3 regions of the Streptomyces sp. NPDC006296 genome follow, and region 3 is predicted to be linked to each of the others. Evidence: riboswitches for the same ligand, from Rfam matches in the RefSeq annotation. Region 3 holds a riboswitch; each other region holds the start of a gene.
What was found. Region 3 has a riboswitch for cobalamin ahead of ABZ172_RS03520 (energy-coupling factor ABC transporter permease). Riboswitches for the same ligand answer to the same signal wherever they lie in the genome.
Positions count from the first base shown of each region.

Region 1 (9,946 bases), 180 kb from region 3:
ACCGCGAGATCCTGCTCGGCGTCACCTTCGTGGGGCCCGGCATCGGGGAACTGCTCCACTCGGCCACGATCGCCGTCGCCGGGGAGGTCCCCCTCGAACGCCTCTGGCACGCGGTCCCGGCCTACCCGACGATCAGTGAGATCTGGCTGAGGCTGCTGGAGGCCTACCGCGGCTGAGCACCGACGGCGAAGGGCCGGGACCGTCCCCTGGGCCCCCGGCGGCCGGCCGGTCCGGGGCCGCCGGGATCGGGCCGGCCGGTCCGGTCCCGCGCTGCGGGGAGCGGCGCGGTCACCGGGGCCGAGCGGACCGGTGGCCGGCGCGGCGGCGGGCGCGCGCCCGGTGTCCGTCACCCCGGGCAGCCCCGGCGTGGTCGCCACCCGGCGGGGACGGAGGCGGCGGTCACCGGTCCGCCGGGTGAGCGCCGCCCCCGACCGGCCCACGGGCTCCGGTCGACCGCTCGACCGGACGGCCCTCATACGAGGACGGGAAGCGCCGCGAGTCCGCGGACGAGCCGGGTGTGCCGCCGCTCCAGCCCCTCGGGCGGTGCCGCGAGGCGGATCCCGGGGAACCGGGTCAGGACCGCTCGCAGGGCGATCTCCGCCTCGGCCCGGGCGAGAGGAGCGCCCACACAGCGGTGGATGCCGTGGCCGAAGCTGAGATGAGCGGCGGCGTCCCGGTCCAGGTCGAGCACGTCAGGAGAGGGGAACCGCTCCGGATCGCGGTTGGCGGCTCCCAGCGCGACCAGCACGGGGACGCCGGCCGGGATCTCGGTGGCACCGAGTGTGACGGCCTCCGTGGTGAACCGGAAGGTGGCCGTGCTGACGGGGGAGTCGAAGCGCAGCAACTCGTCCAGCGCGGCGGGGACCTCGTCCGCGTTCCTCCGGAGGCGGTCCAGCTGTGCCGGCTGCCGGAGCAGCGCCAGGAGGGCGTTACCGAGGAGGCCGGTGGTGGTCTCGTGCCCGGCCACGAACAGCAGCACCGCGAAAGAGACGAGTTCTTCCTCGCTCAGACGATCGTCTCCGTCCCGGGCCGCGACGAGCCGGTCGAGCAGAGAGTGACCGGGGGACAGGCGCTTGGCGGCGATGAGACGCGTCATGTGGCCGGCCAGCGCATGCGAGGCCGCGTCGGCGAGGCCGGGCCTCCCCGACGCGAACAACTCGCCGGACCAGCGCCGGACATCGGAGCGGTGGTCCTCCGGCACTCCGAGCAGCTCACAGATCACGAGGACCGGCAGGGGAACCGCGAGGGCGTCCATGAAGTCCAACCGCTCACCGACGGGCCACCGGTCCAGCAGCTCCCCGGTGACCCGGGCGATGAAGGGACGGAGCTCCGTGACGGCTCCGGTCGTGAACGCCGCGGTCACCAGCCTGCGCAGCCGAGTGTGCCGGGGCGGATCGGCGGCCAGCATGGTGTGCGCCACCGCGGGATGCAGCCGACGCGGTGACTCCTTGCCGCTGAAGAACACCCCGGTGTCCTTCGAGAGCCCGGGGTGGGCGAGGGCTTCCCGGGCTTCCGCGTAGCCGGTGACCAGGTAGCCGGTACGCCCACCGGAGCCTGTGGCCACGGACTGCACCGGACAGGCGGACCGCATGGCCGCGTACGTCGGATACGGGTCCTGGAGGAAGCGGGGATCCTGCGTCGGGTCGGTCATGCTCCCAGGCTCCGGTCCGTCCGTGTCGGGCGTCGTCTCCGACACGCCCGACACGGACGACGCAGGCACGAGTGACCGGGAGAGGCCGCTCCGTGGCCGACTGCAAGCCCTCCGCAGGGCCGTCTCCGGCCTCGGCGGGGCGGCCCGTCCTCGTCGCTCCCTCCCTGTGCGGGACGGCTGTTCAGCGCAGCGCCGCCACCAGCGCGTCGCCCGCCGAGCACCAGATCTGCCGTGCCTCGGTGAAGCCCTGTTCCCGCAGAGTGGTGAGGTGCCAGTCGGTGGCCGTGGGGCGGTCGCGCTCCACCGGCGAGGGCCGGCGCTCGCGCGGGTCGCCCAGCAGGGCGAAGCGGCGCGACGCATGCGCGGCGAGAGTGGGGTCGTCGGCCACCCGGCTCCACCAGTCGGCCCAGTCGAGGGCGCCCTCGCTCCGCTGCCGTTCCTGCCGCCGGGTCAGCAGGGTGCCCAGAGCGGCGTTGAGGCGTGGCGCCGACGCGTCGTCCATGTGGTCCGCGTTGAGGAACACGCCGCCGTCCCGCAGGAGTCCGGCGAGAGTGCCGTAGAGGCGGCGCAGGGGTTCGGTGTCCAGCCAGTGCAGGGCGGTGGCGGTCACCACGGCGTCGAACGACCCGTGGGGGAGGCGTGCGGTCCAGTCGGGGTCGGTGAGATCGGCCTCGGCGAAGGCGACGCGCTCGTCACCGGCGAAGTGCCCGCGGGCGATGGCCAGCAGAGCCGGGTCGATGTCGACGCACACGGTGCGCGCTCCCGGGAGTGCGCGCAACACCCGGTCGGAGATGCTGCCGGTGCCGCAGGCGAGGTCGAGAACGAGCGGGGTGCGGCCCGCGACCGCCTCGACGGCGTCGGTCATGACGCGGAACCGCTCCTCCCGGTCCGGCATGTACCACTCCTGCTGTCGATCCCAACTCGTCTGCCAGTGCTGCCAGTCGGTCGTGCCCGAGGCGCTGGTGGTCATGGGGGAGGGGTTCCTTTCGCCGAATCCGGACGGGGCTGGTTCGCGGGTCTCCTTCGGACGATCGCCCAGAACCATGGGCTACGCATCGAACAAGTAGGTGCAAGGTATGCGCAAGAGGGCCGAGTGTGCAGTTGGCCACCCGGGCGGCACCGCCGTCGGGCATAATGCGCGGCGTACACAGGAGCGACGGGAACCAGGAAGCCGGTGCGAGTCCGGCGCGGTCCCGCCACTGTGACCGGGGAGCGAACCCCACACGCCACGGCCGTCCGGCCGGAAGGCGGGGTGAGTGCCGATCCGGCAGCCAGGAGACTGGCCCGTCGCTCTCACCGACCGTCCGGGGCGTGGACTCCCCAGGAGGAGGCTCGTCATGTACGTCGCGGACCGGCGTACGGCCGGCGCGCCGACCGGCCCTGGGCCACGTCCGGCGACCAGGGGAAGGTCCCGCACACCATGACATCCTCCTTCGCGCGCCGCCGTCTGCTCACCGCGGCGGGCGGCCTCGGCGCCGGCGCCGTCCTCGCGGGCTGCTCCTCCGGCGGCGGTGACGGACCGTCGGACACCCGCCGGCTGCGGGCCGCCTTCAGCGCGGGCGGATCGCAGGAGACCCTCGACCCGCACCGGGCCCCGCTCTTCGTCGACCAGGCCCGTGCCAAGGCGCTGTACGACAGCGTGCTGACGTACACGGATGACATGTCCGTGCAGGCCCGGCTCGCCGAGAGCTGGGAGAGCGACCGGTCCGGCAGCCGGTGGACCGTGCGGCTCCGCTCCGACGCCCGCTTCCACGACGGCGGTCGGGTCACCGCGGCGGACGTCCTGTGGAACTACCGCCGCATCGCCGACCCCGCCACCGGCGCCGCCGCCCAGCAGCTCTTCTCCGGCGTCGACTTCGGGGCGAGCGCGGCGAAGGGACGCGACCTCACCCTGGTCCTCCGGGAACCCGACTTCGAGTTCCCCGCGGCCCTCGGAGCCCCCGGCACCGAGATAGTCCCGAAGGGCACCGAGGACTTCGGCGCCCCCGTCGGCTCCGGCCCCTTCCGGTACCGCTCGTTCGAGCCGGGCGGCAACGCCCTGTTCAGCGCCTGGGCCGACCACTGGGACGGCGGCCCGCGGATCGAGGAACTGGAGTTCGTGCCCGTCAACGACGAACGGGCCCGGCTCAACGCCCTGTTGTCCGGCCAGGTGCACTACGCCCACGATCTCACCGCGGCCTCCGCGAGCCGGGTGGCCGGCCGTGACGGGCTCGCCGTGCTGCGCAGCAGGCTCAGCACGATGCAGGCGATCCTGCTGCGGCTGTCCCGCGCCCCGTTCGACGACGCCCGGCTTGTGCAGGCGTTCACGCTCGGGCTCGACCGGGACCGCCTCGTCGAGGTCGCTCTCTCCGGACACGGCACCCCGGGCAGCGACCTCTTCGGGATGGGGCTGCGCGCCTACCCCGACGGCCTGCCCGCCCGGGAACGCGATGTCGACCGGGCCCGGTCCCTGGTCGAGGCGGCGGGGGCGGGCGGGCTCGCCGTCGCGCTGGAGACCAGCGACGCCGACCCCACCTGGAGCAACGCCTCCACCCTCATCGCCGACCAGCTGAACGACATCGGCCTGAAGGTCGCCCCGCACGTGCGTTCGGCCGCCACCTACTTCGGTGAGGTGAAGACCAAGGGCGTCGCCCTCCACAGCCGCACAGCCACCTTGCCCATCGTCACCCACCTGCGGTCCCGGCTGCGTGGCGGAGCCGCCAACAACCTCACGGGATACGAGGACGCCGCCTTCGACCGCCTGCTCGCCCAGGCCACCGCCACCCGTGACGAGAAGACACGCCTCGAACTCCTGGACCGCGCCCAGCGCCGCGCCCGGGACCGCGACGGCCAGCTCGTATGGGCCTTCAGCGACTGGAACATCGGCCACCGCGACACCGTCACCGGCCTCCGGGCCGCTCCGCCCAACTCCTGCGACTGGGCCCGGTTCGACCGGGTCCGGCTGAGCTGACGGGCCCCTCGCAGGTGACTCCGCACGAAGACCGGTGGCGAGGGAAGCCGGTCGTCGACCCGCCCTCGCGGCCCGCGCCGACGCGGCGGCTCCCGGGGACCGCCCGGTACGCGCTGATCAGGATCGCGACGGCACTGCTCCAGACGGCCTTCGTCCTGGTCGCGGTGTTCACGCTGACCTCACTGCTGCCGGGGGACAGCGTGGACGCCGTCCTCGGGGAGCAGGGGACCCCCGAACAGCAGCGCCTGGCCCGTGCCGACCTCGGGCTGGACGAACCCGTCGGGACCCGCTTCGTGCACTGGGTCACCGACGTGGGCCGGGCGGACCTGGGGACGTCCTCGGTCACCGGCCTGCCCGTCACCGACGAGATCGCCGGCCGGTTCGCCGCGACCGCGGTCCTGGCGGGCGCGGCGCTGGCGATCCTCGTCCCCCTCGCGCTCGCGCTGGGCGTCCTGACGGGGCTGCGGGAGGGCTCCGTCGGCGACCGCGTGCTCAACGCCTCGGCCCTCGCGCTGCACGCCGTACCGGAGTTCGTCCTCGGCCTGCTGCTGACCGCCTGGCTCAGTGTGGGCCTCGGACTGCTCCCCGCCACCTCCGCAGGGCTGCGCGGCGCCGAGATCCTCACCGACCCCGCCGCCCTCGTCCTGCCGGTGGGGGTGCTCATCGCGCGTCAACTGTGCGATCTCGCGCGGCAGATACGCATCGGCGTGGCCGCGCAGGTGGCGGGCCCGGCCGTCCGGCACCTGCGTCTGCTCGGCCTCCCCGAGCGCACCGTCGTCCTGCGACACGTCCTGCCCGGCTGTCTCGCTCCCGCCGTGCAGCAACTGGCGCGCTGCGTCGACGGACTTCTCGGCGGCACCGTCATCGTCGAATCGCTGTTCGCCGTCGGCGGCCTCGGCACTGGATTCGTCGAGTCCGTGCAGGACCGCGACATTCCGGCCGTCCAGGGGTACGCCCTGCTCTTCGCCGTGACCGCGCTGACCGTCAGTCTTCTCGCCGACCTGGCCGTGGCCCGGCTGACACCCCAGCGGGAGGGACGCGCGTGACCCACCCCTCGTCCGGCACCGGCAGCCGCTCCCGCCTCTTCGACGGCATCCGCCGGAGCGTTCCCGTCCTGCTGCTCGGACTGCCTGTGGCACTCGCCCTCGGCGGGCCGTACGTCGCCGGCTCCACCCGGCCCGACTCCGCCGCGCTGCTGCCCCCCGGCGGAGAACACCTCCTGGGCACCGACGTCCTGGGCCGTGACGTCCTCGCACTCGTGCTCAGCGGCGGACGGTCCGTGCTGATCATGACCTCGGCCGCACTCCTGACCGCCGGTGTGCTCGGGCTGCTGCTCGGCCTGTTCGCCGCCGGCAGCCGCCGCGCCGCCGACGAGACGGTCATGCGGGGCCTGGACGTGCTGCTCGCCTTCCCCGCGCTGCTGCTGGTGATGACGCTGGCCGCGTCCGGGCACCAGGACGCCACCACCCTGGTGCTCGCCGCCGCCGCCGTGCAGATCCCGCCCGTCACCCGGTTGGTGCGCACCACGGCCCTGGCACCCGGATGCCGCACGGCGGTGGAGGCGATGCGGATGCAGGGCGCGCCGTGGCACCGCATCCAGGGCCGCTACGTGCTGCGGCGGGTGACTGAACCGCTCGTCACCGACGCGGGGAACCGGGGCGCCACGATTCTCGCCCTGCTCGCCTCGGCCAACTTCCTCGGCCTCGGCCTGCCCACCGACGCCCCCGACTGGGCCGTCCTCATCGAGCGCAACGCCGACGCGCTTCTCCTCCAGCCCTCCGCGGTCCTGGCCCCGGCCCTGCTGCTCACCTCCCTCGCCGTCGGCGGCAACCTCGTCGCGGACCGCCTGCTGGGCAGAGCCCGCCGTACCACGGCCCCGCCCGGCGAGCCGCCGGCCGTACCGCCGCGCGGGCCCGTCGGCCCGGAGTGCGAGCCGTTCAGCCGGAGCACCCCGCCCACGCTGCTGACCTGTCGCGGACTCACGGCCCGGACCCCGGCCGGCGACACCCTCCTGGACGGGGTCGACCTGGACCTGCGACCGGGGCGCGTCCTCGCCGTCGTGGGCCCGTCGGGAAGCGGCAAGACCACACTCGGCCTGGCCGCCCTCGCCCTCGGCGGGCCCGGCGTCGTCCTCACCGGCACGGTCCTCCTGGAGGGCGCCGACCTCCTCGCCCTGCCGCCACGTGCCCTGCGGGCCGCCCGGGCCGGGACCGCCGCCCACCTGCCTCAGGACCCCGCCTCCGTGCTCGATCCGGCCCGACGCGTCGGCGCGGTCCTGCGGGAACTCGCGGCGCTGAACCACCGACGTGCCGTGCCGGCCGGTCGTACCGGGCGAGGCCACCGCCGGGCCGCTCTCGCGCAGGACGTCCGGTGGGCGCTGCGCGCGGCCGGGCTCCCCGAGGACGGACCGCTCCCGCGCCGCCACCCCCACCGCCTCTCCGGCGGGCAGCAGCAGCGCATGGCCCTGGCCACCGCGCTCGTCACCCGCCCCCGCCTGCTCGTGCTCGACGAACCCACCAGTGGCCTCGACGAGGAGACCACCGCCGTCCTCACCCGCCGCCTGCGGGACCTGGTCCGCGGTGGGACGGCCCTGCTGCTCATCACCCACGACGCACGCCTGGCCGCCGGACTCGCCGACGAGACGGTCGTACTGGAACGTGGCCGCGTCGTCCGCCGCGAGACGCCCGGACCGCTCCCGGCCCCCGACACCGCGGAGCCCCCGCCCGTACCGCCCCCGTCGTGCCGGGCCGACGGCGTCCCGGGCGCGGTGCGGACAGAGGGGCTGACCGTCGCCGGAGAGGATCCGGGCCGTCCCAGGCTGGCCGCCACCGGCCTCACCTTCGTGCCCGGCAGCCGCACCCTCGTCACCGGAACGTCGGGCGCGGGCAAGACCACCCTGGCCCGCGCCCTCGCCGGCCTCGGCCCGGCCGTCTCCGGCCGGATCGAGCACGACGGCAGAGTGCTGCCGCCGGCCGTGGAGCGCCGGGACCGCCGTGCGTTGCGCGCCGTCCAGTACGTGCACCAGGACGCGCGGGCCTCGTTCGACGAGTACCGCCCGGTCATGGGTCAGCTCACCCTGACCGCCCGGTTGTTGCGCGGCCTGTCGCCCGACCGGGCGCTCAGGGAAGCGGCCGGGCTCGTCGGCCGGCTGGGTCTGGACCCGGACGACCTGGCCCGCCGCCCCCCGGCACTCTCGGGAGGCCAGCTGCAGCGTGCCGCGCTCGCCCGTGCGCTGATGGCGCGTCCTGCTCTGCTGGTCTGCGACGAGCCGACGTCGGCCCTCGACCCGGCCGCCGCCGGTGCGACGGTCCGTCTCCTGGTGGAGCAGGGCGAACGGCACGGGACGGCCGTCCTCGTCGTCACCCATGACATCGCGCTCTTCGCCCCGGTGGCCCACCGGCGGCTCCGGGTGACCGACGGACGGGTCGAGGAGTGCGGAACGCCCCGCTGAGCGGGTGCGGACCTCGCGGAGCACGGGGCCGCTCCGAACACCACCCCAGCTGCCTCGGTTCCGGGGTCAGTACGGAGACCGGAGGACCCGGTCCGGTTCCCGTGCGGCCTGCTCGACGAACTCGACGAAGGAGATGTTGTCGATGAACCGCTGCAGGTGCACCTCCTGGACCGCTGCGGGCTCCAGCCGGAACGTGTCCTCACCCGGCACCCGGTCCTCGGTGTCGAGGTCGACCGCCAGCAGGGCGAAATACGGGTGGCGGAGGGCGGTGGAGTCGACGAGGAAGACGGTCCGGTCCGCTGCGCGCGCCGCCGCCCGCACCTCCTCCACCGTCGCACCGGACCAGTCCGGATCGTCGACGATGCGCACCACGGCCTCGTGCTCGTCGTCCTCGCCCCACGGCTGCCGCAGCTCCTTCACCACGGCCCGCCAGATGGGTTCGTCCCCGTAGCCGGTCCGTATCACCAGGGCGGCGTCCAGTTCGAGGTCGCCGACGATCGGTCGTTCCTTCACCCCTGTCCTCCTTTCCGATCGAGGTGAGCAGCAGGGCACCGTCCGGCCGCCCCCACGCGTGACAGTGCCGCGCGGGTGCTCCGACAACGTCCGGGCGGGCGGCTGAGATCCCGAGACGTGCGTCGTCGCCTGTTCTCCGGTTGTGCCCGTGCCCCAGGATCCGTCGGACCTCGCCCCTGCCCGGGTGGCGGCGTTTCCGGATCACCTCGCCGCTGACGTGCGGCGTGTTGTCCTCTCAGGCACGGGCCCAGCGTTGGTTGCTGCCGTTCGAGCAGGAGTAGAGCTGGATCGGAGTGCCGTTGGAGGTACCGGCTGCGGCGGCGTCGAGGCAGAGGCCGGACTGGACCCCGACGATGGATCCGTCGGAGTTGAGGCGCCATTTCTGGTTGTCACCGCCCCAGCAGCTGTAGGTCTGTACTTTGGCGCCGTTGCCGGTGCCGGCGGCGTCCAGGCATGTGTCGCCGAAGATCCTGAGTTCGCCCGTGCCGGTGTAGGTCCACTGCTGGTTGGTGCCGTTGTGGCAGTCCCACAGCTGGATCTGGGCGCCGTCGGCGCTGCCGGTGCCGGGCACGTCGAGGCAGCGGCCCGAACCGACGCCCCTGACCGGTCCGGAATCCGAAGGGGGCGTGGTCGAGCCCCCGTTGAGTGCGTTGAGGACGGCGGTGTAGGCGGCCTTCTTGCTGCCGTCGCCGTTGAAGAGCAGCGGTGTGTCCTGCGCTCGCCAGGAGTCGGTGTCGCGCACACCCCAGACGGTGATGCCGAGGCAGCGCGGGACGGCCAGACAGTCGTTGGTCACCTGGCCGTAGGTGGTGGCCGGGGCGCCCTGGACGTCGAGCTCGGTGATGGCCACGTCGACGCCGAGTGCGGCGAAACTCTGGAGCGTGGTGCGGAAGTTGCTGTTGTAGGGGCTTCCGCTGTTGAAGTGGGACTGGAATCCGACACAGTCGATCGGTACGCCGCGCTGCTTGAAGTCGCGGACCATGGAGTACATGGCCTGGGTCTTCGCCCAGGTCCAGTTCTCTACGTTGTAGTCGTTGTAGCAGAGCTTGGCCGCCGGATCGGCGGCGCGTGCGGTGCGGAACGCGACCTCGATCCAGTCATTGCCGGTGCGCTGCAGGTTGGAGTCCCGTCGGGCTCCCGAGCCCCCGTCGGCGAAGGCCTCGTTCACGACGTCCCACTGGGCGATCTTCCCCTTGTAGTGGCCCATGACGCCGTTGATGTGATCGGTCATCGCCTGGCGCAGCGCGCTGCCGCTGAGGTTCTGCATCCAGCCGGGCTGCTGGGAGTGCCAGGCCAGGGTGTGGCCGCGCACCTGCTTGCCGTTCTGCACGGCCCAGTTGTGGACGCGGTCGGCGGCGCTGAAGTTGAACTGGCCGCGTTG
Region 1 is NZ_JBEXRT010000003.1:34,100-44,045, reverse strand. It holds gene ABZ172_RS02780 (NAD(P)/FAD-dependent oxidoreductase) at 1-176, shown strand, start outside; gene ABZ172_RS02775 (cytochrome P450) at 473-1,651, opposite strand; gene ABZ172_RS02770 (class I SAM-dependent methyltransferase) at 1,833-2,621, opposite strand; cobalamin riboswitch at 2,813-2,933, shown strand; gene ABZ172_RS02765 (ABC transporter substrate-binding protein) at 3,072-4,601, shown strand; gene ABZ172_RS02760 (ABC transporter permease) at 4,616-5,647, shown strand; gene ABZ172_RS02755 (ATP-binding cassette domain-containing protein) at 5,644-8,052, shown strand; gene ABZ172_RS02750 (hypothetical protein) at 8,119-8,565, opposite strand; gene ABZ172_RS02745 (endo-1,4-beta-xylanase) at 8,801-9,946, opposite strand, start outside.
Region 1: another riboswitch for cobalamin. It lies ahead of ABZ172_RS02765 (ABC transporter substrate-binding protein); the one in region 3 lies ahead of ABZ172_RS03520 (energy-coupling factor ABC transporter permease).

Region 2 (9,946 bases), on a different contig from region 3:
GGGTCAGCCGCTCGGACATCCGGGCCGAGGCGTCCAGCACCCCGCACATCGGACGGCCGTCCAGCTCGCGGGCCAGATAGAGCAGCCCCGCGCACTCCGCGGCCACCGGGGCGCCGGACACGGCCAGGGCGGTCACCGCGCCGCGCAGCGGCTCGTTCGCCGACAGCTCCGGGGCGTAGACCTCGGGGAAGCCGCCGCCGATGACCAGGCCCGCCGTGCCCGCGGGCAGCTTCTCGTCGTGCAGCGGGTCGAAGACGACCACCTCCGCGCCCGCCGCCGTCAGCAGCTCGGCGTGCTCGGCGTAGGCGAAGGTGAACGCCGCCCCGCCGGCCACCGCCACCACGGGCCGGGTCTCCGGCCGGGGGTGCCGCTCCGGCTCCCACGCCTCGCCGGGCAGCTCCGGCGCGGAGCGGGCCAGCGCCATCAGGGCGTCCAGGTCGCAGCCCTCGCGCACCCGGTCGCCCATCGCGCGCACGGCGTCGAGCGCGTCGGTCTGCCGCTCGGCCACCGGGACCAGGCCCAGATGACGGGAAGGGGTCGCCACCTGAGGAGCCCTCCGCAGCACCCCCAGGACCGGCAGCCCGGACTCGTCGAGCGCCTCCCGGAGCAGCGCCTCGTGGCGGTCGGACGCCACCTTGTTCAGGATCACCCCGCCGATCCGCACCTCCGGGTCCCAGGAGGCGAACCCGTGCACGAGGGCCGCGACCGAACGCGACTGCGAGGACGCGTCCACGACCAGCACCACGGGCGCCCGCAGCAGCTTGGACACCTGGGCGGTCGACGCGAGTTCGCCCTGCCCCGACGCCCCGTCGTAGAGCCCCATCACGCCCTCGACGACGGCCAGGTCGCAGCCGCTCGCCCCGTGCGCGAACAGCGGGGCGACCAGGTCGGGCCCGCACATGTACGCGTCGAGGTTGCGCCCCGGACGGCCGGTGGCCAGCGCGTGGTAGCCGGGGTCGATGTAGTCGGGCCCCACCTTGTGCGGGGAGACCGCGAGGCCCCGCCCCGCGAAGGCGGCCATCAGGCCGGTGGCGACCGTCGTCTTGCCGCTGCCCGAGGCCGGTGCGGCGACGACCAGGCGGGGGACGCTCACCACTCGATGCCTCTCTGGCCCTTCTGACCGGCGTCCATCGGGTGCTTGACCTTCGACATGTCGGTCACCAGGTCCGCCGCGTCGATCAGCTTCTGCGGCGCGTTCCGCCCCGTGATCACCACGTGCTGCGTCCCCGGACGGTCGCGCATCACCTCGACGACCTCGTCGGTGTCGATCCAGCCCCAGTGCATCGGATAGGCGAACTCGTCGAGCACGTACAGCTTGTACGTCTCGGCGGCCAGGTCACGCTTGACCTGCTCCCAGCCCTCCCGGGCCTTCGCCTCGTTGTCGGAGTTGTCGCCGTGCAGGCCCCGCTGGACCCACGACCAGCCCTCGCCCATCTTGTGCCAGGCGACGCTGCCGCCCTCCCCGCTCGCCCCGAGCACCTTCAGCGCGTTCTCCTCGCCGACCTTCCACTTCGCCGACTTCACGAACTGGAACACCCCGACCGGCCAGCCCTGGTTCCAGGCCCGCAGGGCCAGCCCGAAGGCGGCCGTCGACTTCCCCTTGCCGACGCCCGTGTGGACGAACAGCAGCGGACGGTTGCGTCGCTGACGTGTCGTCAGTCCGTCGTCCGGTACCGACACAGGCTGTCCCTGCGGCATTAAGCGGCCCTCCCGGCAGCAGTGATGTCCTTGACCAGACCGGCGATCGAGTCGGCCCGCAGCTCGTCGAGCGTGACCGCGCCGCCTCCCAGATCCCGGGCGAGCTGTGCGGCGAGACCGAGGCGCACGAACCCCGACTCGCAGTCCACGACGACCGACGCGGTGCCCTCGGAGGCGTGCAGCCGCCCGGCCCGCGCCGCCAGCGCCACCGGATCGACGCCCCCGGTCGCCCGGCCGTCCGTCACCACGACGAGGAGCGGCCGCCGCGACGGATCACGCAGCCGCTCCACCCGCAGCACGTCGTGCGCCTTCAGCAGTCCGGCGGCCAGCGGGGTGCGGCCGCCCGTCGGGAGCGACTCCAGCCGTGCGGCCGCCGCGTCCACCGACGAGGTCGGGGGCAGCGCCACCTCGGCGGCCTTCCCCCGGAAGGTGACCAGGCCGACCTTGTCCCTGCGCTGGTAGGCGTCCAGCAGCAGCGACATCACCGCCCCCTTGACCGCGCTCATCCGCTGCCGGGCCGCCATCGACCCGGAGGCGTCCACGACGAACAGCACGAGATTGCCCTCGCGCCCCTCCCGGGTCGCCTGCCGCAGGTCGTCACGCCGCACCACGAGACCCCGGCCCGACCGCCCGCGCGCCCGCTGGTGCGGCGCCGCCGCCTGCACCGTCGCCGCCAGGTGCAGCTTCGTCAGGGCTCCCTCCGGCCGCCGTGAACCGGTCGTCCGGCCGTGCTCGGTCCGCGCCCTGGACCGCCGTCCGGCCGCGCCCTCGCCCAGACCCGGCACGCTGAGCATCTTCGTCCGGAACGGTTCACCGGCCCGGACGGGCTGCCGCTCCCCGCCGCCGCCCGGCGCGGGCGCGTCACCGCTCCCGGTGTCCTCCGGGCCGGGCGAGTCGGCGCCCCCGTCGTCGGAGCCGCCCGCGTCCGCGCCGCCGTCGCTCTCGGGGCCGTCGTTCTGCGGGGGCACCCCGCCGCCGGGCCCGTCGGGACCGGGATCGTCGTCGTCCCCGCCCCGCTCGTCCCGGTCGGCCGCCGCCTCGTCGAGGGTCTCGTCCAGCTTGTCCTCGTCCAGCCCGGGCGCGTCGAACGGATTGCGCCGCCGCCGGTGGGGGAGTGCCAGCAGCGCGGCCTGCCGCACGTCGTCGGAGACGACCTCCTCACGGCCCGCCCACGCGGCCAGCGCCGTCGCGGTGCGGGCCATCACGATGTCGGCGCGCATCCCGTCGACCTCGAACGCCGCGCAGGTCGCCGCGATCTGCCGCAGCACGCCGTCGCCGAGCACCACCCGGGGGAGCAGGGCGCGCGCGGCGGTGATGCGCTCACGCAGCGCCACCTCCTCGTCCGCCCACCGTGCCGCGAACCCGGCCGGGTCGTCGTCGTGGGCGAGCCTCCGGCGCACCACCTCCACCCGCTCGTCCGTCTCCCGCGAGGCGGCCACCTCGACGGTCAGCCCGAAGCGGTCCAGCAGCTGGGGGCGCAGTTCGCCCTCCTCGGGGTTCATGGTCCCGACCAGCAGGAACCGGGCCGCGTGCCGGACCGACACACCCTCCCGCTCGACGTACGAGGCCCCCATCGCCGCCGCATCCAGCAGCAGGTCCACCAGATGGTCGTGGAGCAGGTTGACCTCGTCGACGTAGAGGATCCCGCGGTGCGCGTCGGCCAGCAGCCCCGGCTCGAAGGCCTTCACGCCCTCGGAGAGGGCCCGCTCGATGTCGAGCGCGCCGACCAGCCGGTCCTCCGACGCGCCGACCGGGAGCTCCACGGTCCGCGCCGCCCGCGACACACCCGTCCCCGGCTCGTGCGGGCCGTCCGGACACGCCGGATCGGGCGCGCCCGGGTCGCACGAGAAGCGGCACCCCGCCACGGTCTCCACCTCGGGCATCAGGGCGGCCAGCGCCCGTACGGCGGTGGATTTCGCGGTGCCCTTCTCGCCCCGGACCAGGACCCCGCCCACGGCCGGGCTGACGGCGTTGAGCAGCAGCCCGAGCCGGAGATCGTCCTGCCCGACGAGGGCGGTGAAGGGATACGGCGTACTCACGGAGCCTCCTGTGTGGCGATGACATCTGCACGGTCGGGTCCGGACGCGGCGGCGTCCGGCGGCGGGGGCGGACTGTCCGGCCCCGCCGCCCCGGCGACGGGAGCCGGCGCGGGGACGGGCGGCGCGCCCGGCGGGAGGAACGGGAGCCCCTCCGGCGCGCCGGTCTCGATGAGCCGCCACAGCGCGTCCGTGTCGGCGTGTTCCTCGATCAGGTCCCCCAGCCGGTCCAGCTGCTCCTCCCGCAGCGCCCCGAAGCTCGTGTCCGGCGCCGCCGTGAACCGCCGGCCCGCGGCCCGCGCCACCTCGGCCAGGAAGGCACGCCGGAAGGAGTCGCTCTCCAGCGAACCGTGCCAGTGCGTCCCCCACACCGCGCCCACCCGGCATCCGTCCAGGAACGGCTCGCCGCCGCCCACCTCGGCGACCCCGTGATGGATCTCGTAGCCCTCCACCGGCTCCCCGAGCGCCGTCCCGGCCGGCCGGGCCAGGACCTTCTCCCGGCCGAATCGGACCCGCACCGGCAACAGCCCGAGCCCCTCGACGAGGCCGACCCGCGACTCCACGTCGTCCTCGATGCGCTCACCGAGCACCTGGAACCCGCCGCAGATCCCGAGCACCGGCCGCCCCTCGGCGGCCCGCCGCAGCAGGGCGTCGGCCAGACCGCGCTCCCGGAGCCACGCCAGGGCCTTCACGGTGCCGCGGGTGCCCGGCACGATCACCAGGTCCGCGTCGGCGAGCTCCTCCGCCCGGTCCACGAACCGCACCACCACGCCCGGCTCGGCCGCCAGCGCGTCCACGTCGGTGAAGTTCGACATCAGCGGCACGGCGCACACCGCGATGCGCAGCACTTCCTCGCCGTGCGGCGGCGCGACGACCGACTCCCGCACGGTGCCGCGCATCGAGACCCGCAGCCCGTCCTCCTCGTCGATGCCCAGGCCGTGGGCGTACGGCAGCACCCCGTAGGTCCGCCGGCCCGTGAGCCCCAGCAGCATGTCGAGCCCCGGCTCCAGCAGCGACACGTCGCCGCGGAACTTGTTGACGAGGTAGCCGGCGATCAGCGACTGGTCCTCCGGGCCCAGCAGCGCCGTCGTCCCGAAGAACGAGGCGAACACGCCGCCCCGGTCGATGTCGCCGACCACCAGCACCGGGAAGCGCGCGGCCCGCGCGACGCCCATGTTCACGATGTCCGTACGCCGCAGATTGATCTCGGCCGGACTGCCCGCCCCCTCGCAGATCACCGCGTCATGACTGCCCCGCAACTGCTCCAGACAGTCCGTCACCGTCCCCAGCAGCGCCTCCTGCCGCCCCCCGTGGTAGCCGCGCGCACTCATCTCGCCGACCGGCTTCCCCATCAGGACGACCTGGCTGGAGCGGTCCCCGCCGGGCTTGAGCAGCACCGGGTTCATCAGCGCCGACGGCTCCACCCCGGCGGCCTGCGCCTGCATCGCCTGGGCCCGCCCGATCTCCGCCCCCTCCCGGGTGACGAAGGAGTTCAGCGACATGTTCTGCGCCTTGAACGGCGCGACCTTCACCCCCCGGCGCACCAGCCACCGGCAGATGCCCGCCGTGACGACGCTCTTGCCCGCGTCCGAAGTGGTGCCCGCGACCAGCAGCCCGCCGCTCATGTGGCCCTCCGTCCCCTGGCCGGCCGCACCGCCGCACACACGACGAGGGCCAGCACACTCACCCGGCGCGACAGCCGCACCGCTCGTTCGATGTCCCCGACCCGCACGTCCCGGCCGGCCTCCGCGTTCAGCACCGGCCGGTGCTCCACCCGTCCGCCGTAGGCGAGGGTGCCGCCGAGCCGCACACCGAGCGCCCCCGCGAACGCGGCCTCCACCGGGCCCGCGTTGGGGCTGGGATGCCGTCCCGCGTCGGCCCGCCAGGCGCGGACCGCCTCGCGCGGACGTCCTCCGGCGGCCACGGCCAGCGCGGCGGTGAGCCGGGCCCCCGGCCAGCCGGCCAGGTCGTCGAGGCGGGCCGACGCCCAGCCGTAGCGCCGGTGCCGGGGCGACCGGTGCCCGACCATCGCGTCCAGCGTGTTGACGGCCCGGAAGCCGATCAGTCCGGGCACCCCGCCGATCGCCCCCCACACCAGGGCCCCCACGACGGCGTCCGAGGTGTTCTCGGCGACGGACTCCACCACCGCCCGGGCGATGCCGGGCCCGTCCAGCGCCTGCGGGTCGCGGCCGCACAGGTGCGGCAGCCGCTCCCGGGCCGACCCGAGGTCCCCGGCGGCCAGGGCCGCGCCGACGGCACGCGCCTCGCGGCCCAGCGAGGTGCCGCCGACGACGGACCAGGTGGCGGCCGCGGTCAGCGCCACGGCCGCGGCGGGACGGTCGCGGACGGCGCGGGCGGCCAGCGCGGCGGCGGCCGTGGCGCCCCCGGCGCAGACGAGGGTGTGCAGGGCGCCCCAGCCGCGGTGGTCGTGCCAGAGCAGGCGCTCGGTCTCCGCCGCGGCACGCCCGAAGGCGGCGACCGGATGGCCCCGCCGGGGGTCGCCGAACACCAGGTCGCCGATCAGGCCGGCGGCGGCACCGTACGTGAAGACGCGGTCGGCTCGCACCGGTCAGCCGGCCGTCGCGCCTCGACGGGCCTGCTCGGAGGGTGGTTCGGTGACCGACGCGGGGCAGCCCGGCATGGCGTATGTCCTCACTCAGGGTCCGCGCCCTGGTTCGACGTGACCGGCGACGAGAGTCTCCTGGCTCCCCGGATCCGCAGTTCCCCCGGTCTTCCAGTCCGCGTGCGGACCGTGACTTCCGTGTGGAGGCTGCTCCCCGGTGACAGTGGCGGGACCGCGCCGGATTCGCACCGGCTTCCTCTCCTGTCGCCGTAAACGGCTCCGGCAGTCCACCACGCCCCATGAACGCCCGTCAACCTGCCGTTGACCTGCGGGGCTTCCGTGTGCTCCGACGCACATCGGGCCGGACACACGAGGGTGTGTCCGGCCCGAGCACGTCGTACCGCCCGCTCGGCGGGTCAGGCGACGATCAGATAGATCCCGTACGCGACCGCCGCCGCGCACAGCGCGAAGCAGGCGTACGCGCCGGTGCGCGCCAGCACGCCGCCCCCGCCGCCCTGCGCTCCCGGGGTCTGCCTGGCGAGGCCGGTGATGCCGAGGGTGAAGAGGCCGACCAGCGCGACGGTGATCACGAGGCTGACGCCGAAGACGGACGCGAGAGCTGCCCAGTCGATGTTCATGCGGATCTGTCCTTACACCGTGGCCGGGCGGTCGACCGGGGTCTCGGCCGCCGGGGCGTGGATGGTGGTCTTGAGGCCCGCGACACCCACACCGGCCGGCGGCGGGCTGACGGCCGCGATGGCGGTGGTGACGACGCCCGCGGGCTCGCCCTCGGCCGCGTTGACATTGGTGTGGTCGACCGGCTTGCGGCGCGACAGCAGCCAGATGGCGCCGGAACCGGCGACGAGCAGCACGGCGACCACCGCGACGCCCCAGGGGCCCTGCTTGGTCAGGAACTCGGCACCCGCGCCGACCAGTCCGGCGGCCGGCAGCGTCAGACCCCAGGCGACGAACATCCGGGTGGCGGTCGACCAGCGGACCACGCCCCCCGCGCGCCCGAGGCCCGCGCCCATGACGGCACCCGAGCAGGACTGGGTGGTGGAGAGGGAGAAACCGAGGTGCGAGGAGGCCAGGATGACCGTCGCCGCGCTCGTCTGGGCCGCGAAGCCCTGCGGCGGGCGCAGGTCGGTGAGGCCGCTGCCCATCGTGCGGATGATGCGCCAGCCGCCGAGGTAGGTGCCCAGCGCGATGGCGATGCCCGCGGAGGCGATCACCCAGACCGGCGGGTTCGACCCGGGGGCGAGGACACCGCCGGTGACCAGGGCCAGGGTGATGATCCCCATGGTCTTCTGCGCGTCGTTGGTGCCGTGGGCGAGCGAGACCAGGCCGGCCGAGGCGATCTGGCCGGCGCGGTACCCCTTGGCCGTCGACGCCAGCTGGGCCTCGTCGGTGATCTTCCGGTTGAGGCGGTACGTCAGCTTCGTGGCCAGAAGCGCGGCGACACCGGCCACCAGGGGCGCGGCGATCGCGGGCAGCAGGACCTTGGTGACGACGGTCCCGCCGTTGATGGAGGACCAGCCGGCCGACATCACCGCGGCGCCGATGAGCCCGCCGAAGAGTGCGTGGGAGGAACTGGAGGGGAGGCCGACCAGCCAGGTCAGCAGGTTCCACAGGATGGCACCGACCAGCGCGGCGAAGATGACCTCGGTTCTGAGGCCGTCCTCATTGACGATCCCGCCGGAGATCGTCTTGGCGACCTCCACCGAGAGGAACGCGCCGACGAGGTTGAGGACGGCGGACATGGCCACCGCTGTCTTGGGCTTGAGGGCGCCGGTCGAGATGGTGGTCGCCATCGCGTTGGCGGTGTCGTGGAAACCGTTCGTGAAATCGAACACGAGAGCTGTCACGACCACAATCGCAAGCAGCAGCGTGATGTGTTCCATTTACCCAGGCAATCGTTCGACGTCATTGGCACGGGGAACGTAAGCAACCTGGGTGAACGGAAGATGAACTGGGCAGGGCGACCCGGTGACCCCAAGCGCGTAACCGGGTTCCGCTTGTGTGCGCGGTGAGGGGGCCGGACTCCCGCGGCCGGTGCGGGGCCCGGCCGGCGCCCGGTGCGGACCCTCCGCGCCGCGCCCGGTGCGCCCGGTCCGCGAGACGTCGGTCACGTCCGCCGCGGTCACGCACCAGCCGTGTCCCGTCCCCCCGGGGACGACGGGACAGCCCTTAGGATCCCCGCATGGACGAGCGGGACGAGCGGGGACCGGACGCGGTCGGGCGGGCGTGGGACGGTGTCGTCGCGGCGGCCCGGCGGACGGCGGCGGACGGACTGGTCGTCGGGACCTCGGGCAACGTGTCGGCCCGGGTGGGCGACATCGTCCTCGTCACCCCCAGCGGCGTGCCCTACGACCGCCTCGGCCCCGGGGACGCCGTCGGCGTCGACCTCGACGGACGCCAGGTCCTGGGCGCCATGGCCCCCACCAGCGAACTCCCGCTGCACCTGGCCGTCTACCGCCACACCGACGCCGCCGCCGTCGTGCACACCCACGCCGTGCACGCCACGGCCGTCTCCACCCTCGTCCCCGAGGTGCCGCTCGTGCACTACGCCGCGGCCTTCCTCGGCGGCCCCGTCCGCACCGCCGCCTACGCGCGCTACGGGACCCCTGAGCTCGCCGACGCCATGCTGACCGCCCTGCGCGGCCGCACCGGGTGCCTGCTGCGGAACCACGGCACCGTCACCTACGGGAGCACCCTCGACGAGGCCTACGACCGCACCGCCCAGCTCGAATGGATGTGCAGGCTCTGGCTCACCGCCAGCTCCGTGCCCGGCCGCAGCCCGGCCCTCCTCACCCCCGCCCAGCTGCGCGACGTGCAGGACGCCCTGGAGGGATACGGCCAGCCCGGCTGACCCCGGCCCGGACCGCAGGCCCGCCGCGCCCGCCCGGCCCGGACCGTGGGACCGTCGTGCCCGAACCGCAGGACCGCCCGGCCCGCAGATCGTCACGCCCCGGCCCGGACCGCAGGCCCCCCGCGCCCCGCTCCCGCACCGTACGGCCGACCCCCGCTGGCACCCGGCGCCCCCGCCCGGGAGACTGGTGCCGTGCGCCCGGCAACAGCGGCGGCAGTGGCCGCCACCTCGGTCCTCGGCGTCGGCGCGGCAGCGGTCGCCGCCGGACGCTACGCCAGCGACGCCGCCCTCCGGGCGCCCTCGCCACGGCCCTTCCCCGCCGACCGCCGGCTCACCGTGCACGCCACCGCGGCCGGACAGATCACCCTGACCCGCTCGTTCTCCGCGCTGCGCCCCGGCACCTACGGCCTGACCGGCCGCGACGTGCACGCGGTCGTCGGCCCGGTGGCCGAGCCCGTGCCCGGCGGCTCCGCGCACACCGCCGACACCGTCGTGCGCCGGCTGGAGCGCGTCACCCTCGGAAGCCTGAAACCGGGCACCAGGGTCCGCCTCACCCCGGAGCTGTACCGCGGCGACCCGCTCACCGCCCTCGGCCTCCCCTACAAGGAGGTCGAGATCCCCGGGGAACTCGGCCCGCTGCCCGCCTGGTTCGTGCCCGGCGCCCGCGACACCTGGGTGATCACCGTGCACGGCCTCGGCACCACCAGGAACCACCCCCTGAACGTCACGGGATTCCTGCACGACCACCAGTTCCCGGTGCTCGACCTGGGCTACCGCGGG
Region 2 is NZ_JBEXRT010000039.1:8,005-17,950, forward strand. It holds gene ABZ172_RS23825 (cobyrinate a,c-diamide synthase) at 1-1,096, opposite strand, end outside; gene cobO (cob(I)yrinic acid a,c-diamide adenosyltransferase) at 1,090-1,698, opposite strand; gene ABZ172_RS23835 (putative cobaltochelatase) at 1,698-3,737, opposite strand; gene ABZ172_RS23840 (cobyric acid synthase) at 3,734-5,359, opposite strand; gene ABZ172_RS23845 (cobalamin biosynthesis protein) at 5,356-6,300, opposite strand; cobalamin riboswitch at 6,429-6,557, opposite strand; gene ABZ172_RS23850 (hypothetical protein) at 6,714-6,935, opposite strand; gene ABZ172_RS23855 (inorganic phosphate transporter) at 6,948-8,198, opposite strand; gene ABZ172_RS23860 (class II aldolase/adducin family protein) at 8,498-9,166, shown strand; gene ABZ172_RS23865 (alpha/beta hydrolase) at 9,359-9,946, shown strand, end outside.
Region 2: another riboswitch for cobalamin. It lies ahead of ABZ172_RS23845 (cobalamin biosynthesis protein); the one in region 3 lies ahead of ABZ172_RS03520 (energy-coupling factor ABC transporter permease).

Region 3 (9,946 bases):
CACTGGCCCGGAGCGCGTTCGAGCTGGTGCTCGACCGCGGTCTGCGGAGCGTCACGGTCGAGGAGATCGCCCAGGCGGCCGATGTCGACCGGCGCACCTTCAGCCGGTACTTCCCGAGCAAGGAGGCCGCCGTCCTCGACGCAGTGCGGGGCGACGGCGACCGGATCAACCGAGCGCTCCGCGAGCGACCGCCGGCCGAACCACCGCTCACCGCCTACCGCCGCGCCGTCCTCGCATGGCTCGACGACACGGAGGCCGAGCCCTGGCACCTGCGGCCGCGCATCTTCGACCTGCTGGCCATGGCCGAGGAAGAACCCACCCTGTACGCGGCGTACCACCACATCCGGGTGGACGCCCAGGAGGAGTCCGTCGCGATCCTCGCGGAACGCCTCGGTACCGACCCACGGCAGGACCCCCGTCCCGCCGTGGCCGTCGCCGCGGGAGCCGGAGCGCTCCTCGCGGCCCAGACGGCATGGGTGCGCGGCGGCCGGCCCGCCGCCCTGCCCGAGTTCGTCGTCCACGCCTTCGACGCCCTCTCCGCGGACCTGCTGGAATCCCGGCAGCACGGGCCGGCGCCGCACAGCACCACGCAAGGAAGCACATCATGAGCACCAACCTCCCCACCGCCCTCGAAGCGGAGTTCGCCGGCAAGGTCGCCCTCGTCACCGGCGGGGCGTCCGGCATCGGCCTCGCGCTCTCCCGGCGGCTCGCCGCGAGCGGAGCGGCCGTCGTCGTCGCCGACCACCACGAGGAGCGCGCCCGCGAGGCCGCCGCCGAGCTGGAGGCCACCGGCGCCCGCGCCACGGCCGTCGCCCTCGACGTCACGGACCCCGCCTCCGTCGAGGCCGGCGTGCGGACCGCCGTCGAGACCTTCGGCGCCCTGCACCTCGCCGTCAACAACGCCGGCATCGGCGGCCCCTCCCTGCCCACCGGCGAATACGGCGTCGAGGACTGGAACCGGGTCGTCGCGACCAACCTCAGCGGCGTCTTCTACTCCATGCGCTACGAGCTCCCCGCCATCCTGGCGGCGGGCGGCGGCGCCGTCGTCAACATCTCCTCGATCCTCGGCACCAACGGCTTCGCGAACTCCCCGGCGTACGCCGCCGCCAAGCACGGCGTCGTCGGCCTCACCAAGACCGCCGCACTCGAATACGCCGCACGCGACGTGCGCATCAACGCCGTCGGTCCCGGTTTCATCGACACCCCCCTGCTCCGCGACACCGACGGTCCCGCCCGGGACCACCTGATCTCGCTGCACCCGGCGGGCCGCCTCGGCACCTCCGAGGAGGTCGCCGAGCTCACCGCCTTCCTGCTCTCCGACCGCGCCTCCTTCATCCACGGCAGCTACCACCTGGTGGACGGCGGGTACTCCGCGTCCTGACCCCCGAGTGGCGCGCCGCCGCCACCCGGGCCACAAAGGACGTACGGAGACCGAAGGAGAGACATGAAAGCCGTCCAGTACCGCACCGTCGGCGCCGCACCCGAGGTCGTCGAGATACCCGAGCCCGTCCCCGGACCGGGCCAGATCCTGCTGAAGGTCAGCGCCGCGGGCGTCTGCCACTCGGACATCGCCGTGATGAGCTGGCCCGCCGAGGGGTTCCCCTACGCACTCCCGCTCACCCTCGGCCACGAGGGCGTCGGCACGGTCGCCGCCCTCGGCGACGGTGCCGAGGGCGTCCGTGTCGGTGACGCGGTGGCCGTCTACGGACCGTGGGGCTGCGGTACCTGCGCGAACTGCGCGGAGGGCCGGGAGAACTACTGCCTGCGCGCCGCGGACCTCGGCATCAACCCGCCCGGGCTCGGCAGCCCGGGCGCCATGGCCGAGTACATGATCGTCGACGACGCCCGGCACCTGACGCCCATCGGCGACCTGGATCCGGTCAAGACGGTCTCGCTGACCGACGCGGGCCTCACGCCCTACCACGCCGTCAAGCGCTCCCTGCCGAAGCTGCTGCCCGGCGCCACCGCCGTGGTCATCGGCACCGGCGGCCTCGGCCACGTCGCCATCCAGCTGCTGCGCGCCATGACCGCCGTCCGCGTCATCGCGCTCGACGTGACCGAGGAGAAGCTGGCGCTCGCCCGGGCGGTCGGTGCCCACGAGGCCGTACTGTCCGACGAGAACGCCGCCGCCACGGTCCGCGAGCTCACCGGCGGCACCGGCGCCAGGGTCGTCCTCGACTTCGTCGGCGCCGAGCCGACCGTGAAGACGGCCGGTGCGATCGCCTCCGTCGACAGCGACATCACCATCGTCGGCATCGGCGGCGGCCTGCTGCCCGTCGGATTCGGCGTCCTGCCGTTCTCCACCTCGGTCAGCGCGCCGTACTGGGGCTCGCGCGGGGAGCTCGCCGAGGTCATCGAACTGGCCCACGCCGGAGCCGTCGACGTCCACGTCGAGACCTTCTCCATCGACGAGGCCCCGCTCGCCTACGAGCGGCTGCACGCCGGCCGGATCAACGGCCGCGCGGTCATCCTGCCGCACGGCTGACCGCACACGACGACCCGCCGGGACGCCCGAAGGCTCCCGGCGGGTCGCGCCGTAGATCCCGTCAGCCGGGGGAGGACCGGCCGTCCCGGCTCACGGGGCGGCCGACACCACGTCCTCCCGGGTCAGCCGCACCGGCTCCGTGCCGGAGGAGCTGTGCCGTTCCGCCCAGTTCTCCAGGGCCGTGCGGCAGGCGTGGTCCAGATGGCTCAGACCGGACAGGTCCAGGGAGACGGGCCGGTCCTTGGGCAGGGCCTCCAAGCTGTCCAGTATCTTCGGCAGCCGCAGGAAGGTCGCGTTGCCCGACAGCCGCGCCCGGACTCCCTCTGGGCTGCTGTCCACGACCTCCAGCCGGATGTGGGACGCGTCCCAGGCCGCCTTCGCGACCGACAGGGCCAGGCCGATGAGGACACCCTCGAACATGTTCACCGCCACGATCGACACGGCCGTGACGATCAGGATCAGCGCCTCGCCGCGGTGCTCACGCCACAGGGCGGCCAGCGAGCGCAGCGGGATCAGCTTCCACCCCGCGTGGATGAGGATGCCGGCCAGGGCGGGCAGCGGGATGAGGGCCAGCGCGGACGGCAGCAGCGCCGCGAACAGGAGCAGCCACACCCCGTGCAGCACCCGGGAGGCCTTGGTCCGCGCGCCCGCCTGCACGTTCGCCGAGCTGCGGACGATGACCGCCGTCATCGGCAGCGCGCCGAGCAGACCGCACACCGTGTTCCCGGTGCCCTGGGCGATCAGCTCCTTGTCGTACCGGGTACGGGGCCCGTCGTGCAGCCGGTCCACCGCCGCAGCGCTGAACAGGCTCTCCGCGGAGGCGATCAGGGTGAAGGCGGCCACCGTCCCGAGCAGGCCCAGGCTCGCGAGCCCGCCGAACTCGGACAGCGGGGGGATCTGGACGGCGTCGAACAGCCCCTGGACCCGCACGGTCTCGACGGGCAGGTCGAACGCCAGGGTGACGAGGGTGGCCAGCACGACCGCGGCGAGTGCGCCCGGGACGGCCCGGACCCGCTTCGGCATCCTGCTCCAGCCGACCACCAGGACGATGGTCGAGACACCGAGCGCGAGCGAGGCGAGAGCCGCCGGACTGGACGCCGAGTCGATCAGCATCCCCGGGACACCGGCCAGCTTGCCGATGCCGGTGAGCGGCGCGTCCGCACCGGCGGCCGCGTAGAGCTGTCCCGCGATGAGGACGAGGCCGATGCCCGCGAGCATGCCCTCGACCACCGACACGGAGATGGCCCGGAACCAGCGGCCCAGCCGCAGGGCGCCCATGGCCACCTGGAGCAGGCCCGCGGTCAGCACGATCACCCCGAGCGCGGGGAGCCCGAAGGTCTGGACGGCCTCGAAGACGAGGACGGTGAGGCCGGCGGCCGGCCCCGACACCTGGAGGCTGCTGCCGCGCATCATCCCGGTGACGAGACCGCCCACGATGCCGGTGATCAGCCCCAGTTCGGCCGGCACCCCGGACGCGACGGCGACGCCCACGCACAGCGGCAGCGCGACCAGGAAGACGACGAGTGACGCGGCGAAGTCCTGCCGCAGGTACGGGAAGGAAGCACGGTCCATGACGGCCCTCATCCCGTGCGGAAGGGAGCGGAGCGCACGTCGCCGGGCGGACCCGCCCAGACGGCACTGTCACGGATGGCCGGTACTTCTCCTGCGGGATGTTCCATGAGGGTTTGCATGGCGAAGGGTTCCTCCTGGCGCGCCGGGGAACGGCGCGTCGTTACGCGTGCGAGAACGGGGCCCGGCAGGGCACGTCGACGCGACCCCTCGACGATGAGTCCCGCGGGATGCGGGGAGGAGGGGGCGGTACGCCGTGCGCCTCGGGTCAGCTCAGCAGCGGAACACCTGGAGGGCGGGGGCGGAGCGGGTGCCGGAGGATCTGGAGGCCCGCATCGCGTCGCCCATCGCGGCGACGGCCGCGGGGGCGAGCGCGCCGCCCGCGTCCTGCGCCACCACGGAACGCGGCGGCGCCTCGGGCGGGGGGACCGTCGCGGAGCGGTTCCGGTCGCGGTGGCGCAGCAGGCCGTTCTGCTCGCTCCCGCGGTCGACCGTGCCGCACGGGCCCTGGGCGAGGTGCGCCGCTCCGCCGACGGCGTGCGCGGGGCCCTCCGCCCGTGTTCCCGGAGCCGCCGTATGGGCATGGGCCGTGGACACGCCGAAGTCCGGAGCCAAAAGGAAGCTCAGGAGGAACGCGAGTACCAAGCGTACGGTCGCTACGCGCATCCTTCACCTCCTGGCGGACTTCACTCTCCACCATGAAGCTAACAGGCCGAAGTGCTTATCGAGTTAATCCCTTGTGAAGAGTCCGAAAGTCGACGCCGAACGAGCTGAATCGTTCGCTCACCCCGTGTGGCCTGCGGATGTGCCCCATGTTTCGTTCTCAGTATTTGAGATCATCCGCACTGCGTGGCCGTTGCATATGCCAGTCGCAGGCCCGGGTTCTATTCGTACACCGGTTCGGCATTGTGGATTTGTGGGGGACCGGAGGAAAAGCGGTCGAGATTGCGTGCGCCGGCCGTCCGGCCGACGCACCGTCACATCCCGGCCGGACTCCCGGAACCCCGCCGGAAAACCTCCGGGAGATCAGCCCTCGCCCGCGGTCCGCTCGGCGGCGACCGGCACACCGAAGCGCGCCGCGAGCTGCTCCGGGGTCCGCGGGCCGGGCGCCGAAGCGCCCAACAGCCCGTGGGCGCGCAGCAGCTGCGTGGTGGCGACCCCCCACGGCAGACGCAGCCCCGCCTCCCGCAGCAGATCCGTGCGCGCCAGCATCGCGGCGGCCGGCCCGGCGCGGACCCCGGCCGGGGTCAGCAGCGCGGCGTCGTCGGCCCAGCGCAGCGCGAGATCGACGTCGTGGGTGGCCATCATCACGGTCGTGCCGCCGTCGCGGAGAGCGCCGAGCGTGTCGAGCAGCCGCTCCTGGCCGTCCGGATCGAGGCCGGCGGTCGGCTCGTCGAGGATCAGCACCCGGGGCCGCATGGCGACGGCCCCCGCGATCGCGGTCCGCTTCCGCTGACCGTAGGACAGCAGATGGGTGGGCCGGTCCGCCAGAGCGGTGATGTCCAGAGCCGCGAGCGCCTCGTCCACCCGGGCGCGCACCTCGGCGTCCGGCAGACCCAGGTTCAGCGGCCCGAACGACACGTCCTGGGCGACGGACGCCGCGAACAGCTGGTCGTCGGGATCCTGCACCACCAGCTGGACGGTGGTGCGCAGCCGGGTCAGCCCCGCGCGGTCGTACGTGACGGGACGGCCCTCGACCGTCAACCGCCCGTCACGCGGCCGCAGTCCGCCGCTGAGGAGCCGCATCAGCGTGGTCTTGCCGCTGCCGTTCCGGCCGAGCAGGGCCAGCGCGCGCCCCTCGTGCGCCTCGAAGTCGAGTCCGCTGAGCACGGCGGGACCGTCCTCGTACGCGAAGGACGCGCCCCGCAGGGCGAGCAGGACGGAGTCGCTCATGACAGCGGCCTTTCCAGGACGAGGGTCAGCGCGGTGAGGACCGCGAGGAGCAGGACGCTCAGCGACACGAACCGCACCGAGACACGGGCTTCGGGCACCAGCACGCGCAGGGTCCCGTCGTAGCCGCGCCCGGCCAGCCCCGTCTGGAGCCGCGCCGCACGGTCGAAGGCCCGGACGAACGCGGTCGCCCCGAGCCCCGCCAGGGAACGCCAGGCCGCGGCCCGGGTGGTGTGCCCGAGCCGGGCCGCCTGCGCCTCCCTGATGCGGCGCACCGAGTCCAGGAGCAGGAAGCTCATCCGGTACGTCACGAGGGCGACGTCCACCACCGGCGCAGGCACCCCCGCCCTGACCAGCCGGGGCAGCAGGTCCGACATCGGCGTGGTGAACGCGAACAGCAGCACCCCGAGGGACGCCGCCGAGGTCCGCAGCAGCAGCTCACCGGCGCGCACCGGGCCCCCGGCGTCGAGAGCGACGAGCCCCTCCGGACCGCCGACGCGGACGAGGAGCGTGGCGGCCCCGGTGACACAGAAGCCCAGCGGCACCCGGTACGCCCGCCACAGATGACGGGGGCTCACACCCGCGGGCCCCAGCAGCACGGCCAGCGCGGCGGTGATCACCAGGGCCGCACCGGGCCAGGGCGGCAGCGAGACGGCCAGCACCGTGAGGCCCAGACCGAGTGCGGCCTTGTCCACGGGATGGCGGCGGCGCCAGCGACTGCTGTGCGCCGCCGCGTCGATCGGCAGCACGGGGACTCAGGACCTTCGGGCCGTCGACTCCCCGGCATCCTCCCCGGAGCCCGCTCTCTCCTGCCCCGCGGACGCGCGCAGTTCGCCCTGGCGGCGCCCTCGCCGCAGGCCGAAGTAGTAGGCGAGGACACCGGCGCCGAGCGCGGCCTGAAGGGCGAACAGCGCCGACTCGATCTCACCGGACGGCGGTTCGTACAGCGGCGAGAACCAGGGTTCGTAGCCGGGGTCGATCTCGGTGATCGCCGTCTCGGCCTGGGCGTCGGCGCCCGTGAACGGCTCCTCCTGGCCCTCGCCCAGGCCGAGGGCCAGGGGCAGGACGGCCAGCGCCGCCACGACGACCAGCAGCAGGACGTTGACCTTCGTGTGCTTGTTCATCGCGCCACCGCCTCGGTCTCGGCCTTCTCCTGGGTGCGGGCCCGCTTGCCGGTGAGGAACACACCGAGCCGGGTCAGGTCTCCCTTGCTGGACTGCACGAGGAGCCGCATCACCAGCACGGTCAGCAGCCCCTCGCTCACGGCGAGCGGTATCTGGGTGACCGCGAAGATGGAGCCGAACTTGCCGAGCGCGCCGAGGAATCCGCTGCCGGGGTCCGGGAAGGCGAGCGCCAGCTGCACGCTGGTGACGCAGTAGGTGGACAGGTCCGCGACGAACGCGGCGAAGAACACCGCGACCATCAGCGGCACGTCGTACCGGCGCAGCAGCCGGTAGACCGCGTACCCGGCCCAGGGGCCGACGATCGCCATCGAGAAGACGTTGGCCCCGAGCGTGGTCAGCCCGCCGTGCGCCAGGAGCAGGGCCTGGAACAGCAGCGTGATGGTGCCCAGCACGGCCATGATCGGCGGCCGGAACAGGATGGCCCCCAGCCCGGTTCCCGTGGGGTGGGAGCAACTTCCGGTCACCGAAGGGATCTTCAGCGCGGAAAGGACGAACGTGAAGGCCCCGGAGGCCCCGAGGAGCAGCGTGCTCTCCGGGTTCTCCCTGACCTCACGGGTGAGTGACCGTACTCCGTGGACGACGAACGGCGCGGACGCGACACCCCAGGCGATCGCGTGCGCCGGAGGCAGAAAACCCTCGGCTATGTGCATGGCTCAGCAGACCCTCTCCAGCACCTCGTGGATGGTTGAAGTGCCTTGGCCGGTCTCCTGGCTGACGGGTACCACCGCCCGAACTCCGCCTTCCCGGGTCGCAAGGACCCAGTGGCTGCCCGCGAGGGCCGGAGCCGGACTTCCCGATCACAGTGGCGAGGGCCGCACCGGCATCACACCGGATTTCCCGTTCACCAAGGCGTGGCGACAGTAGTGCCAGGTGGGGGGCCATGACAAGCACACCCGGTGGGCCCGTCCGGCGGGAGGCCGTGTGCGGCAGCGGATCGGGGGTGTGTGCGTGGGGCGGGGTGCATCCGATCCGGGGTGTGTGCGTGGGGCGGTCGCATCCGATCAGGAGGTGTGTGCGTGGGGGCGGGGCGCATCCGATCAGAGGTGTGCGTGGGGGCGGGGCGGACCCGGTCCTGGGTGTGACCGCGCGGCGGGTCGCGTCGGATCGGGGGAGTGCCCGTTGGGCAGGGCAATGGGATGTGAGGCGTCCTCACGCGGCGGGGCCGCCGTCAGCCCTCGTCGTCCGTGAGCCCCTCCTCCACGACCCCGCTCTCGTAGTTCCTCCGGTACGGCACGATCTCCACCGGGCAATGGGCGTGGTGGAGCAGGGCGTGCGCGACGTGCCCCAGTCCCAGGACGGAGTAGCCGCGCCGCTCGTGACTCCCCATCACCAGCAGGTCCGCGGACCTGCTCGCCTCGACGAGCGCGGAGGCGGCGGACCTGGCCGCGATCACCTCGGTCCGCACGACGAGACCGGGGACCTCCGCACGCATCCGGGAGGCGAGGCCGGCCAGAAGCCGGTCCTCCGGCCCCTCGCCGTGGCTCGTTCCGCCGAGCGGGGCCGCTTCGGGCTCTCCCGCAGGGCCGGGCCCTCGGGCCGGTCCGATGTCCCGGGTGTCGCCGGTTCCCGAGGCCTCGGCGGTTCTCTCGGCCTCCCCGGTCCCACCGGCCTGCTCGGTCCCGCCGGTCTCCTCGGCCCAGGCGGTCCCGCCCGCCTGCTCGGTCTCCGCGGCCCACTCGGTCCCGCCGCCGAACCGGGCGGCCAGGCTCCGGACGTTCACCAGCCGCAGCGGACAGTCGCGGGCCCGGGCCTGCTGCGCCGCACGGACCAGCCACCGCGCGTCGTCCTCGTCCCGTACGGCAGCCGTGACGGCCGCCCCGGCACGTTCGAGATCACCACGGACCACCACGACCGGAGCAGGACTGCCGATGACGACCTCCAGCCCGGTCGATCCGAGCAGGAGCGGGCCGAATCCACCGGATCCCCGGCTGCCGACGACGATCGTGCTGCCGGGCCGGACGGCCGCGTGAAGGGCCGGCACCGGCTTCCTCCGGCTGAGCTTGACCTGCACGTCCAGCCCGGGGAAGCGCTGCCGCACCCCGTCCGCCGTCCTCGTCAGCACGGCGTGCCCCGCGTCCCGTACGTGCTCGGAAGTCTCGAACGAAGCGAACCGGTCAAGACGGTCGAGATCGGCCGCGTGCACCAGCAGCAGGCTCTGGCCGTGCCGCTTCGCCTCGGCCGCACCCCAGAGCACGGCGTTCCAGGAGTGGCCGGAACCGTCCACACCGACGACCGTCCTCGGATCACGCGTGACATCGGACGAGCGCGTCGGCATGGCAGCTCCTCGCTGTTCGGGCATCCGCCCCTCCCATGCTGGCACCGAACCGCGCGATGCTGCCAGCGCAGATCCCGCGCACCGGGACGTTTCCGCTCGTCAGCGGCGCTTTCCCGGGACACGAGCAAGGGTGCGGGCGCGTGACGGAGCGGGCCCGAGGAGCGGTGCGGGCGCGTGATGAAGCAGGCCCGAGAAGCGGCGTACGGGCCCTGACCCGTAGGAGCCCGGGGCCGTACGGCCCAGGACCGTCGCCGCCCTGCCCGAGGAAGCTCCCTCGGGCAGGGCGGCACGAATCAGCCGGCGTCCGGGGCGTCGATCGTGTTGCCGTCCTCGTCGACCGTGTGCGTGTTCCAGTACACGTCCCACTTGTCGTCGACCTGCTGCGGCACCTTGCCCTCCGGGTACCGCGCGAAGCCTGCGGGCGGCTGCTCCTTGTCCGGGACACAGGCGGAACCGGTCCCGCCCACCGACAGCACGGGGTACTCGCCACCGCTGCATATCGCCTCGCGGTACTCCATGCCCGCACAGCCCGTGAGGGCGACG
Region 3 is NZ_JBEXRT010000003.1:212,700-222,645, reverse strand. It holds gene ABZ172_RS03560 (TetR family transcriptional regulator) at 1-608, shown strand, start outside; gene ABZ172_RS03555 (SDR family NAD(P)-dependent oxidoreductase) at 605-1,381, shown strand; gene ABZ172_RS03550 (NAD(P)-dependent alcohol dehydrogenase) at 1,445-2,485, shown strand; gene ABZ172_RS03545 (SulP family inorganic anion transporter) at 2,576-4,057, opposite strand; gene ABZ172_RS03540 (hypothetical protein) at 4,328-4,720, opposite strand; gene ABZ172_RS03535 (ATP-binding cassette domain-containing protein) at 5,081-5,947, opposite strand; gene cbiQ (cobalt ECF transporter T component CbiQ) at 5,944-6,693, opposite strand; gene ABZ172_RS03525 (energy-coupling factor ABC transporter substrate-binding protein) at 6,700-7,068, opposite strand; gene ABZ172_RS03520 (energy-coupling factor ABC transporter permease) at 7,065-7,778, opposite strand; cobalamin riboswitch at 7,808-8,014, opposite strand; gene ABZ172_RS03515 (universal stress protein) at 8,297-9,403, opposite strand; gene ABZ172_RS03510 (hypothetical protein) at 9,697-9,946, opposite strand, start outside.